3 regions of the Caballeronia sp. LjRoot31 genome follow, and region 3 is predicted to be linked to each of the others. Evidence: predicted binding sites of a transcription regulator. Region 3 holds the regulator's gene; each other region holds the start of a gene.
The links. Region 3 encodes FliA, which starts transcription of late flagellar genes. Its sites were predicted from a motif close to CTAAAGTTTNNNNNNNNNNNGCCGNTA; they were not measured.
Positions count from the first base shown of each region.

Region 1 (4,635 bases), on a different contig from region 3:
GTTTGCGCGGCTTGGCGGCATGGGGCTTAATTGCACATGCGTTGACCAGTCCGCGCTTGTTACCCGCGCGCGTGCCATGCGCGGCGACTGTTATGTCGCGGTATGCAACGGACGGCTGGTTGGAACCATGACGCTTTACGCACAGGATTGCGAGTCGTTATGCGGGTTTTATCGGCGGGATGATATTGCGAGCGTTCGCCAGTTCGGCGTCGATCCTGCCTATCAGAGCAGGGGGATCGGGAAGTCGTTATTGGCCTATGCGGATCACTGGGCCGCCATTCGCGGTTACGCTGAGCTTGCGCTGGATACACCGCAACCCGCTGCACATTTGATTGCGTTTTACCGGGGCCAGGGCTTCCGGATAGAAAACTTCGTCAGGTTCGCGGGCAAGCTGTACGACAGCGCGATTCTGAGCAAACCGCCAGTCGCTTTCCGCCACCTTGCCACGTGGTCGCGCCGTCTTGAACTGCCGCAAGCGAGGGTTGCTCACGCGGCATGACAGACAGGCCGCACTCATGCTTCGAGTGCGGCCTGTATCAAACCTTGCTTTGAAGGCTGCGTTGAAACCTGCGTTGAAACCTAAAAATCAGACCTTTACGACCGAGGCCTGATAGATCTCATCGACAGACGTTGCCAGCGTTGCGTCGAACTCGCTGTCGCTCATCGACTTCTTGAGTTCGTTGATCAACGCCCGGGAGAAGCTGGCGATCATGCCGTGATTCTTCGCGAGGCGCGTGCATGCGTCGGTCCGCGCGTAGCCGCCGGAGAGCGCCACCACGCGGACGACGGCCGGGTGCTCGATCAGCGGGCGATAGAGATCCGTCACGTCCGGGATGGTCAGCTTGATCATGACCTGGCTGCCATCGGGCAATGCCGCGAGGCCCTTGAGCAGCTCAGCCAGGAGGATGGTTTCCGCTGCCGCCTTGTCCGGGCTGTTGATCGACACCTCGGGTTCCAGGATTGGCACGAGACCGTGCGCCTGGATTTGCGCCGCGACTTCAAACTGCTGCTTGGCGATTGCCGCGATCCCTTCCTGCGACGCATGGTCGATAACCGAGCGCATCTTCGTGCCGAACACGCCCAGCTTGACCGCCCGCTCGAGCAGCGCGTCCAGCCCGGGGATCGGTTTCATCAGACGCACGCCGTTCGCTTCTGCTTCGAGCCCCTTGTCCACTTTCAGGAAAGGAACGACGCCACGGTCTTCCCACAGGAAGGCCGGAACGGACTTTCCTTCTGCCTGTCCGTCCATGGTGGCTTCGAAGAGAATGGCGCCGATGACCTTGTCACCGGTGAAGGCGGGTGCGGTCATGATGCGTACCCGCATCTCGTGCATCAGCTTGAACATCTCAGCGTCGCCGCTGTAGTCGCTCTCTGGAATTCCATACGCCCGCAGGGCGCCGGGGGTGGATCCGCCACTCTGGTCGAGGGCCGCGATAAACCCCGGTTTGTTACTCATTTGCGCCAGCATCTTGTCATTAGCCACGTACGTTTCTCCCTCTTAACTATCAAACACCGGACCAAGGATCTCTGGTCTGGACCATTGCTTTCGATGTAATAAGTGTACTGGATTGGTGGGTCAGCTTCGAAAACAAACAAACGACGATCGACCGCTTTACCCGATCGCACCGGGCAGGCGACTGCCGGATACGGCCGCCGAAACGGCGACGCGTCAGTTTACCCGTCTTCGATTCCCGCATAAGCGGTTGAATTTTCAGAAGTTCGTTCGCTTATGGTCGCGGCCCTCAAAGCCGCAAGTTTATTTCCATTTGCTGTTTTATCGCGATTTGTAAAAGCGAACTAACGGACGTCACAATTCAGTGCGACCGGTTGCATCGCTTAGACGCGCCCTACGCGAAACGCACGCAGGCGCGCGCCGATTTTACTTCGCCGGCTTTGGCCGCACTTCTTCAGATGGCGCGTTCATTCGATCCTGCTTGCTCACCGGACTGCGCTGAAAGGCTGGTCGCGAGACGGTCCTTGAGCCGCAAGAACGGTGCCTCAATCAAAAAGCGACTGAACGTTGCCGCCGTGAAAGCTTCGAGTATGCCGAGCAGGAACGCGTGGGTGATCGGCAGGTTCACGTTCGAAAAAGCGGCTGCGTCGGTACAAGCTGCGGCGGAAGCGGGTCCTTGTTACCGCCGCGGATCGCTTGTCGCGTCGGGCACTGACTGACTCGAGCCGCTTGGACATACGCGTGGAAATCTTTTTAAAGATTTGGAAAGAACCTGCGGGAGGCGCGCGTTGCTCGCCGTTTCACCCGTGGCGGAAGTGCGCAACCATGACTGCGTGAATACACGATGTCCAGCCCGGGCAACACGCGGCTGCCATGTCGCATCGCGCTTCCTGACGCTTGCCTCCAGCGGGCAGTCCACGGGCGGTTCTCATGCAGGCTCAAAAACAAACCTGACGTACGGAGCATTTTAATGTCGACGATTTCCAGCGCGTCCAGCGCTTCGAGCGTACCCACCTCGGCCAACGCCATCTCGACTGCCGCCGACACGACGGCTGCCGCCAACGCGGCCAGGGCATCGGCCGCGCAGTCCGTCATCAGCGGTTCGACGGGCAACGCGTCACTGGATGTGTCGTCGCTGGTCACGAGCCTCGTCAATGCGAAGGTGGCGGGCCAGACTGGCTCGCTGATCGCACGGCAGCGAAACGACAACACCAAACTCTCGGCGATCGGTGCTTTGCAGGCCGGGTTGTCGGCGTTGCAGGCGGGCATTGCGCCGCTGTCGAACGGTACTGCTCTTGGGCAGTTCACCGTGACTGCGGATGGCACGGGGCTGACGGCGAGCGGCAGCAGCGGCGCGGCGACGGGCAGCTATTCCATCGCGGTGACGCAAATTGCCAGCGCGCAGACGCTCTCGTCGGCCGCGTTCGGCGCAACAACCGCACTGGGCACCGGCACGATGAACGTCTCGGTCGGAGACAAGTCGATGAGCGTCGACATCACGTCGGCGAACAACACCGTGAGTGGCATTGCGAGCGCGATCAACTTGTCGTCGAGCAATCCCGGTGTCACGGCAACTGTCGTGAGCGGCACGGACGGCGCGCACTTGATCTTGCGTTCGTCGGCCACGGGTGCATCGAACACGATTGACGTTTCAGTGGGCACCGTGACCGACGATGCCGGGCTGTCCAGTCTCGGCGTAACATCCACGGCCGGTCCCAGCGCCGCGGACCCGTCGACCATTGCGTCGGTGTCGGCCGCCAGTCCGTGGACGCAGACCGAATCCGCCAAAGATGCCATGTTCGCCATCGACGGCACGGCTGGCACGAGTTCAGGCAACACGGTGACCACCGCGATCCAGGGTGTCACGCTGAACCTGACTGCGGCGGCCATTGGTGTGCCTGCCGGCACGCCGCAGACGCTGACCGTGGCACAGGACACTACGTCGGCATCGACCGCCATCAACAACTTCGTCGACCTCTATAACACCCTGGTCACGACCTATGGCCAGGTTGCCGGTTTCGACAGTTCGAAAGCCAAAGGCGCGCAAGGCGGCCCGTTGCTCGGCAACTCGATGTTCAACACGATCAAGAGCACGCTCGCAAGTATTATCAGCGGTGGCGTCAAGAACGGCAGCTCCAGCATCTCGCTCGGCGCAATCGGCATTGCTCTAAACAAGGACGGGACGCTTACCGCCGACAGTACGAAGATGGCCAGCGAACTGACGAGCAATCCGGAGGGAATGGCGGCCCTGTTCAATTCGACGACGGGCGTGGCCGCGAAGATGACAAAGAGCCTTAATGGATTCCTGGGAGAGGGCGGGCTGATTGCGAATAACCAGGACCCGCTCAACGCGGACCTCAAGGGCATCGGCACGCAGCAAGACACCCTGGCGAGCTACGCGGCCCAGTTGACTCAGCAGTACCAGGCGCAGTTCACCGCGCTTAACACGGTCATGGCGACGATGAACAAGAATTCGCAGTACCTGACGCAACTGTTCGGAGGCACCGACAGTGCTGGCACGCTGGCGAAAGGCAAGGGCGGTTAATTGGGGAGGTGGCGACGATATCAGGCGATGTTATCGGCGGTTCCCGCGCCGCCAGGTGTTCCTCGTAAGTGTCCGCCGCATCAAAGGGCGCGACGGCCTCCGCGAGCATCGACACGGTTCCACCGCGGGGGGCCATCGGCTTGCCTTCTCGGTCCGTCTTCTGGCGCGTCGATGCCATCCGCGCGTTGCTGCAAAACCCTTGATGCAAAGTCCCATGTAAGTTACCTGCCCGCGCCCGTCCTTTTATTGAGATGGACGCGCGGGAAAGTGCGTTAGCGTCAACCCGTCGCAACAACAAAATAACTGAGATGACGGACGATTATTTCCACTATCGGGGCACGCGGTACAAGCTGGAATCAGCGTGTTTTTACAGACACAACGCAGAAGTCCTTGCCGAATCAAAGGCCGCTCAAGAGATGTTCGATGGGGTGAACTCTTTTCGTCTGGCTGAGAATGAACAGTTCATCAAACACGCGAAGCGTTATCTAAGAACTTCGAACAGAACGCAGAGCGCATCGTCAACCGTGTTTGAAGTGAGCATCGGGATACGACGGGGCGATATTCTGGTGGTAGAAAATCCCGTTGGAGGCCGCGCGGGGTCGTATTCAGGAGGGTCAGTGCCACCAGCCGAGCCGGT
Region 1 covers NZ_CAXURX020000002.1:2,202,537-2,207,171, reverse strand. The annotation lists gene ACSQ8V_RS28175 (GNAT family N-acetyltransferase) at 1-499, shown strand, start outside; gene ACSQ8V_RS28170 (fructose bisphosphate aldolase) at 587-1,483, opposite strand; gene ACSQ8V_RS28165 (hypothetical protein) at 1,908-2,081, opposite strand; gene fliD (flagellar filament capping protein FliD) at 2,424-3,998, shown strand; gene ACSQ8V_RS28155 (hypothetical protein) at 4,307-4,635, shown strand, end outside.
Region 1: a site for FliA is predicted at 2,207-2,233, ahead of fliD (flagellar filament capping protein FliD). Genes of this name have one in related genera too.

Region 2 (4,635 bases), 3.8 Mb from region 3:
CAGCAACGGATAAACTACGCCCGCGATGATGGCGCCAATGATCGGAGCTACCCAGAACAGCCACAACTGGTCCAACGCTGCACCGCCCACGAACAACGCCGGGCCCGTGGAACGCGCCGGGTTAACCGACGTATTAGTGACCGGAATCGAGATCAGATGGATCAGTGTCAGGCACAGGCCAATGGCGATTGGCGCAAACCCGGCAGGTGCGCGGCTATCGGTGGCACCCAGGATGACGAACAGGAAGAAGAACGTCATCACGACTTCACACACGAGCGCCGCGATCATTGTGTAGTGACCGGGCGAGTGGTCGCCGTAACCGTTGGTGGCAAAGCCGCTGGCAACCAGATCGAAACCCGGCGCGCCGCTGGCGATCACCGACAACACGTACGCGCCGATCACGCCACCCACCACTTGGGCCGCAATGTACGGAACCAGATCGCGGACCGGGAAGCGTCCTGCAACCGTCAAACCGACGCTCACCGCCGGGTTCAAGTGGCAACCCGAAATGTGGCCGATGGCGTAGGCCATGGTGAGCACCGTCAGGCCGAACGCAAGCGCTACGCCCGCGAAGCCGATACCAAGTTGAGGGTAACCCGCGGCCAGCACTGCGCTGCCGCAGCCGCCCAGCACGAGCCAGAACGTACCAAACATTTCTGCGCCGAGGCGCTGTCCTAATCGCATGATTCGTAGTCCTAAAAATATATAAAAAACCGAAACAAACCCGACGCTTGTGATCACGAGTATTGGTACGGACCACCACGGCGGGTAAGCAGTGTAATCCGAGTCTCGGGACTAGTTGTCAACAATTGTTAAATCATCGGGAACTAAGGGATCTCTTATTAGGAATGCCCTATAGTTTCAAGATTCTTCTCATTTGCATTAGGATTTTTCGCAATTGGATGTTCAAACGTTGCATCTTTTAATCGATGCCGTTACGCTTCTCAATAATCGCAGGCTATTAGAAGGATTGGGAAATGTCGCAATACACCGAGCTCAAGGCGCAGATCGCCAAGCTTCAGGAACAGGCGGAGGAGGTACGCCGCGCAGAGCTGGAAGCAGTACTGGTGGATATCAGACGCAAGATCGTGGAATACGGGCTCACAGCCCAGGACCTGGGATTGTCGGTGGTCCGGCGAGGCCGGCCACCCAAGAAGGAGCCGCTGCCGCCGATCTATCAGGATCCCAAGTCCGGCAGCACATGGAGCGGCCGCGGCAAACCGCCGAAATGGATCGCGGGAAAGAATCGCGAGCGCTTCCTGATTAGTCAGGCGCACTCTTAAAGGAGTGCGGTGGGCGCATCGAATAGTGCAGACAAAAATAGAAGTAAATGCTGGCATGAATGAGCACAAAAAAATCCGCCCGAAAAGGCGGATTTTTTGTGCTTTGCGATAAACCGTTGAATAACGATGCAACCATCGTTTCCAGTCACGCGGGCGCCGCAATTCCAGGCTTTTCCGAGCGTCGCCCGGTCTCCGGGCGACTGACGGAGTTAGCCGGAATTTAGCCGATCGCCACTCGGCGCAATACCGGGCGCTTGGCTGCCTGCAACAACGCGGTATAGCTTTCGACATAGTTCAGCGCCATGGTCTTTGCACTGAAGCGGCGTTCGAACTGCGCACGAATTTCGGTACGTGAGAGTTCGCCCAGGCGCTGAAGTGCGCCGACCGCACCCTGCACGTCCTCGCAAATGAAGCCCGTCACGCCGTGGTCGACCACTTCCGGCACCGAGCCGCGATTGAACGCGATCACCGGCGTACCGCACGCCATGGCCTCGATCATTACCAAGCCGAACGGCTCTGACCAGTCGATCGGGAACAGCAACGCCTTGGCACCCGACAGGAACTCCGGCTTTTGCTGCTCGTTGATCTCGCCGACGAATTCCACGCTAGCCTTCGACTCCGCCAGCAACGGCTCGATCGTGCTCTTGAAGTATTCCTGGTCGACCTTGTCCACCTTGGCGGCGATCTTCAGCGGCAGACCGCTTTGAGCGGCGATCTTGATGGCGAGATCGGCGCGCTTTTCCGGGCAGATACGACCCAGGAACGCGAGGTATTCCGGCTTCTTGTGCGTCTGCGGCGTCAGCAGCTTTTCCGGCAGTCCGTGATAGATCGTGTTGAGCCACCCTGCTTGTGGAAGCGGTACGCGTTGTGAATCAGAGATCGAGATGACCGATGCATCAGGAAACGCGCTGAACACCGGTTGCAGTTCGGGCAGATCCAGCCGGCCATGGAGGGTGGTCAAAAACGGCGTGTCCATTTGCGAGAACAGCGAGAACGGCATGTAGTCGAGGTGGAAGTGCAGCACGTCGAATTCATGCGCCCGGCGCCGTACGTTCTCCAGCAGCAGCGCGTGCGGTGCATTCCAGTCGCGGATGGACGGATCAAGGCGCAACGCGCGCGGCCAGGCGGCTTCCAGCTTCGCCTTGGTCTGCGAGTCGCCGCTTGCGAACAGCGTCACGTCATGGCCGAGATCAACCAGCGCGTCGGTCAGATACGACACGACGCGCTCAGTGCCGCCGTAGAACTTCGGGGGGACCGCTTCGTGCAGCGGTGCAATTTGTGCGATACGCATAACGTGACTCTCCTGTTCGTGTGGGCTTCGACGCGCAGTCTCCAAAACGAAACGAAAACCGGTGAAGCCTTGCGGACGGGCCAGCGCCAATGCTGCCGCCCCTGAAAATAAGACCCGGATGAATCGGGTTATCCCTTACGACCCATTATCAAGATGACTCTCCGTATCAACGAGTCATTTTTCAAACGCTTAACCTTGTTACAGGCCGACACACCGGCCGTTACGAAGCTCGGCGTATTGCCGACGCCCTTATACGGCAAGCGATTGCGCGGCCATCATTAAATTGCGCGGTGCAAGATGCATTGCCCAGGACGCCAGATGCAGCAAGGCGTGTGCCACCGTGCAGCCACGCCGGTTGTACCTCGCCAGCGGGCGGTGCCATCCCTCACCCGTCAAAACAAATGTGCGTCGCGTGAAGATTTACCGCGATCCGCCGTTAATCAGACAACAAGGCAGCCGGCCCGGAAAACGTATTCGTCCATTTCAATCGGACTAATGCTTGCTTACAATCTGTTACCGGTTCGTAAGCTAAAAACCGGCATTTTTGCCCGATTTCTTGCTCGCGACGCGCCCTCAGGCGAACGAGGCAATTGCACCGGCGCCCCAGTCGACCACCTTACAGGTTTCGACGCGCCGCCAATAAAGACGATCCCTGAGGCTCGCCCACGCCGTCGCCATCCGCGATTTCCCTTCAAAGTTTTCCAGCTACTTGCCGTAAACCACTTAACGGCGGTTTCGCCGATGCAACCATGAGGGTTCAATTGTGCTGATTTTCATCGGAACACTAGTGACGCTGTTGTCCGTTTTCGGCGGTTATGCGCTGGAAGGCGGTCACCTTGGCGCATTGGTCCAGCCCGTTGAAATCCTGATGATCGCGGGCGCTGGCCTGGGCGCGTTCATCCTCGGCAACGGCATGAAGACGATCAAAGCCACGCTGCGTGTGATCCCGACACTCTTCAAGGGTTCGAAGTACAACAAGGACGTATACATGGAGTTGATGGCGCTGCTCTACGTGCTGCTCGCAAAAGCACGCAAGGAGGGCACGCTGACGCTGGAGTCCGATATCGACGACCCGGCTAAAAGCCCGATCTTCGGCCAGTACCCGAAAATCCTGGCGGATCGCCATATCGTCGAATTCCTTACCGACTATTTGCGTCTGATGGTCGGCGGCAACATGAACGCGTTCGAGATCGAGAGCCTCATGGACGAGGAGATCGAGACCCATCACGCGGAAGGCGACGGCCCGGCGCAGGCGCTGCACAAGGTAGGCGACGCGATGCCCGCGTTCGGTATTGTCGCGGCCGTGATGGGCGTGGTCCACACCATGGCGTCCGCCGACCAGCCTCCGGCCATCCTTGGCGAGATGATCGCGCAGGCGCTGGTCGGGACGTTTCTCGGCATCTTGCTTTCCTATGGATTGATCGGCCCGCTCGCGAGCGTCGCGGAACAGCGCGTGGCGGAGTCGACGAAGATGTTCCAGTGCATCAAGGTGACGATCCTGGCGAGCCTGAACGGCTACGCACCGGCTATCGCGGTGGAGTTCGGCCGCAAAGTGCTCTTCTCCACCGAGCGTCCGTCGTTCTCCGAACTGGAAGAACACGTGCGCCGCGTGAAGGCGAAGTAACCGCCTTTCGCGACCGAGCGCCCGGAGCCAGCCATGTCGAACAACAAAGATCGTCCGATTTTCATCAAGCGCGTCATATCGAACAAGAAGCCGCACTACGGCGGCGCCTGGAAGCTGGCTTACGCCGACTTCATGACGGCGATGATGGCGTTCTTCCTGTTGATGTGGCTGCTGAGCGCGGTGTCGCCGACGCAGCGCCAGGGGATTGCCGAGTATTTCAACATGCCGCTCAAGAACGCGATCATGGGCGGGCAGCGTACGGGCATGGACTCCAGCATTATCGACGGCGGCGGGCGCGATATTTCAAGCCCCGAGCCGGGCACGACTCGCATGAGCGACGGTACGCGGCGCGTGGACCGGCTCGACGAGCAGACGCTGAGGGCCGCGCAGGGCGAACTCGAACGGCGCGATCAGGCTCGTCTGCACGACCTGCAGGT
Region 2 covers NZ_CAXURX020000001.1:205,843-210,477, forward strand. The annotation lists gene aqpZ (aquaporin Z) at 1-684, opposite strand, end outside; gene ACSQ8V_RS00915 (H-NS histone family protein) at 978-1,283, shown strand; gene ACSQ8V_RS00920 (glycosyltransferase family 4 protein) at 1,504-2,574, opposite strand; gene motA (flagellar motor stator protein MotA) at 3,338-4,198, shown strand; gene motB (flagellar motor protein MotB) at 4,232-4,635, shown strand, end outside.
Region 2: a site for FliA is predicted at 3,266-3,292, ahead of motA (flagellar motor stator protein MotA). Genes of this name have one in related genera too.

Region 3 (4,635 bases):
CGCCAATCCCGAACCGCTGGATGACATGGAGCCTGAAGCGCAAGCAGATGACACGTCGTTCACGATGGCCGAATCGAATCCCTGGTTGATCGAGCATGCACGCCGGGTGGCGCAGTCGGCCGCTGAAAGTGCGCCGCAACGCGCGCTGAGCGCATCGGCGGCAATTGCGAAGGGATTAGGCAGTCCTGTTTCCGTCACGTCGCAGGAATCCGCGCAAGCCCCCGGATGGACACGCGAAGCGGCGTACCTCGCCGCTCGCCGCGCGGAACAAAAAACCGCGCAAATACACGCCCAGATCCAGCCGCAAGTGCACACGTCCTCGGCCCAGGCCGCCAGTTCGATGCAGGAAGGCGCATTTGCGGGCTTGCCGGCATCGGCGGCGGCCGCTGTTACCGAAGCCATCCGCACCCGCATGGAGCAAGTCGTGAACGACACCGTCATGCATGAACTTTCGTCAATGCGCGGCATGATGGAAGAGCACTTCGCCGGCTTGCTGTGGGGCGATCGCCAGCGCCGCAGCCCGAATCACGCCGAGCTGACCAAGCGCCTGTTCGCCGCCGGTTTCTCCGCGCAACTGGTGCGCTTGATGATCGACAACATGCCGGAGATTGAACAAGCCGAAGCGTCGATGCAATGGGTTCAGCAAGTGCTCGAAAACAACCTGCCCGTCATGGACAGCGAAGAATCCATGATGAACCGCGGCGGCGTCTTCGCGCTGATGGGCCCGACGGGAGTGGGCAAGACCACCACCACCGCCAAGCTCGCCGCGCGCTGCGTGATGCGCTTCGGCGCCAGCAAGGTCGCGCTGCTCACCACGGACAGCTACCGGATCGGCGCACACGAACAACTGCGTATTTTCGGCAAGATCCTCGGGGTGTCGGTGCATGCGGTGAAAGACGCAAGCGACCTGCAACTCGCGCTCTCCGAACTGCGCAACAAGCACATCGTACTGATCGATACGATCGGCATGAGCCAGCGTGACCGCACTGTCGCCGATCACATCTCGATGTTGTGCGGTGCCGGCCATCCGGTGCAACGCCTGCTGCTGCTGAACGCCACCAGCCACGGCGATACCTTGAACGAAGTCGTGCAGGCCTACCAGAGCACGCCGGACCAGCCGCCGCTCGCGGGCTGCATCCTGACCAAGCTCGATGAAGCCACGAATTTGGGTGGCGTGCTCGACACCGTGATCCGCTACAAGCTGCCCGTGCATTACGTATCGACGGGTCAGAAGGTGCCGGAAAACCTGTACGTCGCGACCAAGCGCTTCCTGATCAAGAGCGCCTTCTGCATCCCGCGCGATGGCTCGCCGTTCGTGCCGCAAGACGACGACGTGCCGGCGCTCCTGTCCGCGCTCTCCGCGCGCGCTTCCACTGAACTGCATGAGGTTCACTTTGGATAAGTTCGCGTCCGATCAGGCCGAAGGCTTGCGCCGTCTGCTGACACGCAACGGCTCCCGGGTCGTGGCGGTGTGCGGCGCCCCGGCAGGTGGATTGGGGGGCACCGGCAATACCTCGACGGTCGTCAACCTGGCTTCCGCCCTCGCCGCGCAAGGCAAGGATGTGCTGGTGATCGATGAGCGCCAGAACGCGTTGTCGGTGAGCCAGTTGGCGAAGGTGCCGCCCAACGGCGCACTGGGCGCGGTCTTGTCCGGCAAGCGTTTTTTGCAGGACGCCGTCACGCGCACGCCGTTTGGCTTTTCGGTGATCGCCGCGCCTCGCGACGAACGCATCAGCCAGGACGCCGCGCATTGCCGGGTGTTGCTCGACGGACCCGCCGATATCGTCCTGATCGATACCCAGCTCGATCGCAGCGGCGCGCTATCAAGCCTGGCCGTGCAAGCGCACGACTTCGTGATCGTGACCCGCGTGGCGCCGGTCGCGATCACCGAGGCGTATGCCTGCATCAAGCGTCTGCACTACGCGCATGCCATCGGACGGTTCCGGGTCGTCGTGAATCACGTGAAGAACGGCGCCGACGCACAAATCGCCTTCGATAACCTCGCGGACGTCGCCAGCCGCTATCTCTCGGTGCAACTCATGCCGGCGGGTTACGTGGCCGAAGATCCGCGCGTGACGCGAGCGCACGAGCTGTCGCGCTGCGCGGTGGAAGCTTTTCCGGCGACGGCCGCCGCCCGGGATTATCGGCAGATTGCCGCTGAATTGCAGTACTGGCCGATGCCACAAGCGTCGCAGTTTGAATGGCCCGTGCAGACCTTGTTTGCGGAAACGCAGCCTGGGTTGGAGTACTCGATCAACTCCGGCGCGGCACGCCGCACCGAAACGCCATTGATGCAGCTTGCGATGAGCAGCCCCGCGTCCGTGTGATGCCGCAGGAGAAGGAACAAGGTGAACGCGATGTATAACGCCCAGGGAAAACTGTCACAGGCCGAGGTCCTGACCCGCTACGCACCGCTGGTGCGCCGGCTCGGCCTGCAGCTCGTGGCGAAAATGCCGGCCAGCGTCGATCTGGACGACCTGATCCAGGCCGGCATGATCGGCTTGCTGGATGCCGCGAGCCGCTATAAAGAAGATCAGGGCGCGCAGTTCGAGACCTACGCCAGCCAGCGCATTCGCGGCGCGATGCTCGACGAACTGCGTGCCAACGACTGGCTGCCGCGCAGCATGCGCAAGACCTCGCGCGAGGTGGAATCGGCGGTGCACAAGGTCGAGCAGCATCTCGGCCGGTCGGCGAGCGAACAGGAAGTGGCTGAGCACCTGAACATGCCGCTCGTCGAATACCAGTCCATGCTGCAGGATCTGCATGGCAGCCAGTTGATCTATTACGAAGACTTCGATCGTTCTTCCGATGACGAGCCGTTTCTCGACCGTTATTGCGTCGATAAAGCCGACCCGCTCTCCGCGCTGCTCGACGGCAGCTTGCGCTCGGCGCTCGTTGAGGCCATCGATAAATTGCCCGAACGCGAAAAGCTGCTGATGAGCCTGTATTACGAGAAGGGGTTGAATCTGCGCGAGATTGGCGCCGTGATGGAAGTCAGCGAATCGCGTGTGTGCCAGTTGCACAGTCAGGCCGTCGCGCGTCTGCGGGCGAAGTTGCGGGAACAGGCGTGGTCGGGCGTGGAGGCTTGACGTCCAGCCGCTGAAGGCCGGTGAACGCAGATCAGGTTTCGAAATCCGCGCTTTCGGCGAACACCGTCTGACCTTTGCCGAGCGCCTTGGCGCGATACATCGCGCGATCAGCGGCGCGCATCAGCACGGCAATCTCCCTGTAGCCGGTGCTCAGGTCCGGCGAAATCACGCAAGCACCAATACTCGCCGATAGATTCACCACTCGGTCCTGCACCGACGTCATTTCCGCCAGCACCGCGTGTACGCCGTTTGCCACCGTTTGCACGGCATGGTTGCCGGTCACATGCCGCGCCAGTACGACGAATTCATCGCCGCCGAGACGCGCGACTGTGTCGGTGGCTCTTACCCTTCTTGCCAGCAGCGCCGAGAAAGTTTGCAGCACGACGTCGCCGACTTCGTGGCCGTAGGTATCGTTGACTTCCTTGAAGCCGTCGAGATCGATCAGCAGCAGCCCGGTCGCGCCTTCCTGTCCCGTCGATATCGCCATCACCGCCCGGCCGATAGTCTGCTCCAGCATGTAGCGGTTGCTCAACCCCGTGAGCGGATCGGTGCCGGCCTTGAGCGCGAGGTCGCGGTTCGCGCTGCCGAGGCGGCCGATCAGCACCGCGAGATAGACCGACGCCCCGAGCGCGCTCAGGCCAATCCCCAGCGCCGCGGACCGGTTGATCATCCACCAGGGCTGCAAGACGGACAACGCGACGATTCCCACCAGCGCCGTTCCACACGACAACGCCAGCGCGCGCTTGCCGTAGCGCCCGCCCGCACCGATCAGGAAGAGAAAGACGGCCCACAGCATGGGCAATGTTAGCGCCCCGCCTGCGCCGAGAACCACGGCGAGCAATGCCTGGTCAGCGACGGTCGTGAATGCGAGCCGCAGAGTCGACTGCCGCTGCATTTGGCTGATGATTAGCCGGGTCGCGACGCCGTAGATCAGATAGAGCGCGAGCGCATGGAAACTGGCGATAGCGGCGGGCGTTGGAACGGACCACGCCAGCGCGCCGTACACGGCCGTTGCGAGGCCGCCCAGTATGACTCGTAGCGTCGCCTGCTCTTTTTCCGGATCGAGATAGGGCAACCACACGTAACCACGCTGCCGGTGGAAGGGGTCATTCACCTGCCCCATTCTGAGTCTCCCTGATGACGATTCCCGAAGTGCTGATCGATGCCGCGTTTTCTGCAGTGACTGCGTAGTGCAGAATTGCAATCGTACTGCGTCGTTGAAAAGTGGCTGAAAACAGCGCGATTCGGCGAAATTCGTGGCGGATTAATGCTGAGTTCGTGTAATCGATATCGAATGAAGTAGTACGCATTCGGCGCGCCAGGGCGTTTTTGGCGGCTTGCGTTTCCCCCTGGGTTGTTTTCGAATTGTTATTTTGAGTCGATGTTTGAATCGTTATCTGCTACGTAGGTTTTTTTGACGCCCGATGCAACCCTTTGAACCCGCTTCTTCCACTGACGGCATGAATGCTGCCGATGACGCTCTCGCCGCGCCCAATGCCGCGTTGCTCGGCGAATGGCTGCCTGTGTGTAATAGCACCGATGTGCC
Region 3 covers NZ_CAXURX020000001.1:4,010,396-4,015,030, forward strand. The annotation lists gene flhF (flagellar biosynthesis protein FlhF) at 1-1,402, shown strand, start outside; gene ACSQ8V_RS17965 (MinD/ParA family protein) at 1,395-2,327, shown strand; gene ACSQ8V_RS17970 (RNA polymerase sigma factor FliA) at 2,358-3,089, shown strand; gene ACSQ8V_RS17975 (diguanylate cyclase) at 3,121-4,212, opposite strand; gene ACSQ8V_RS17980 (Rieske 2Fe-2S domain-containing protein) at 4,514-4,635, shown strand, end outside.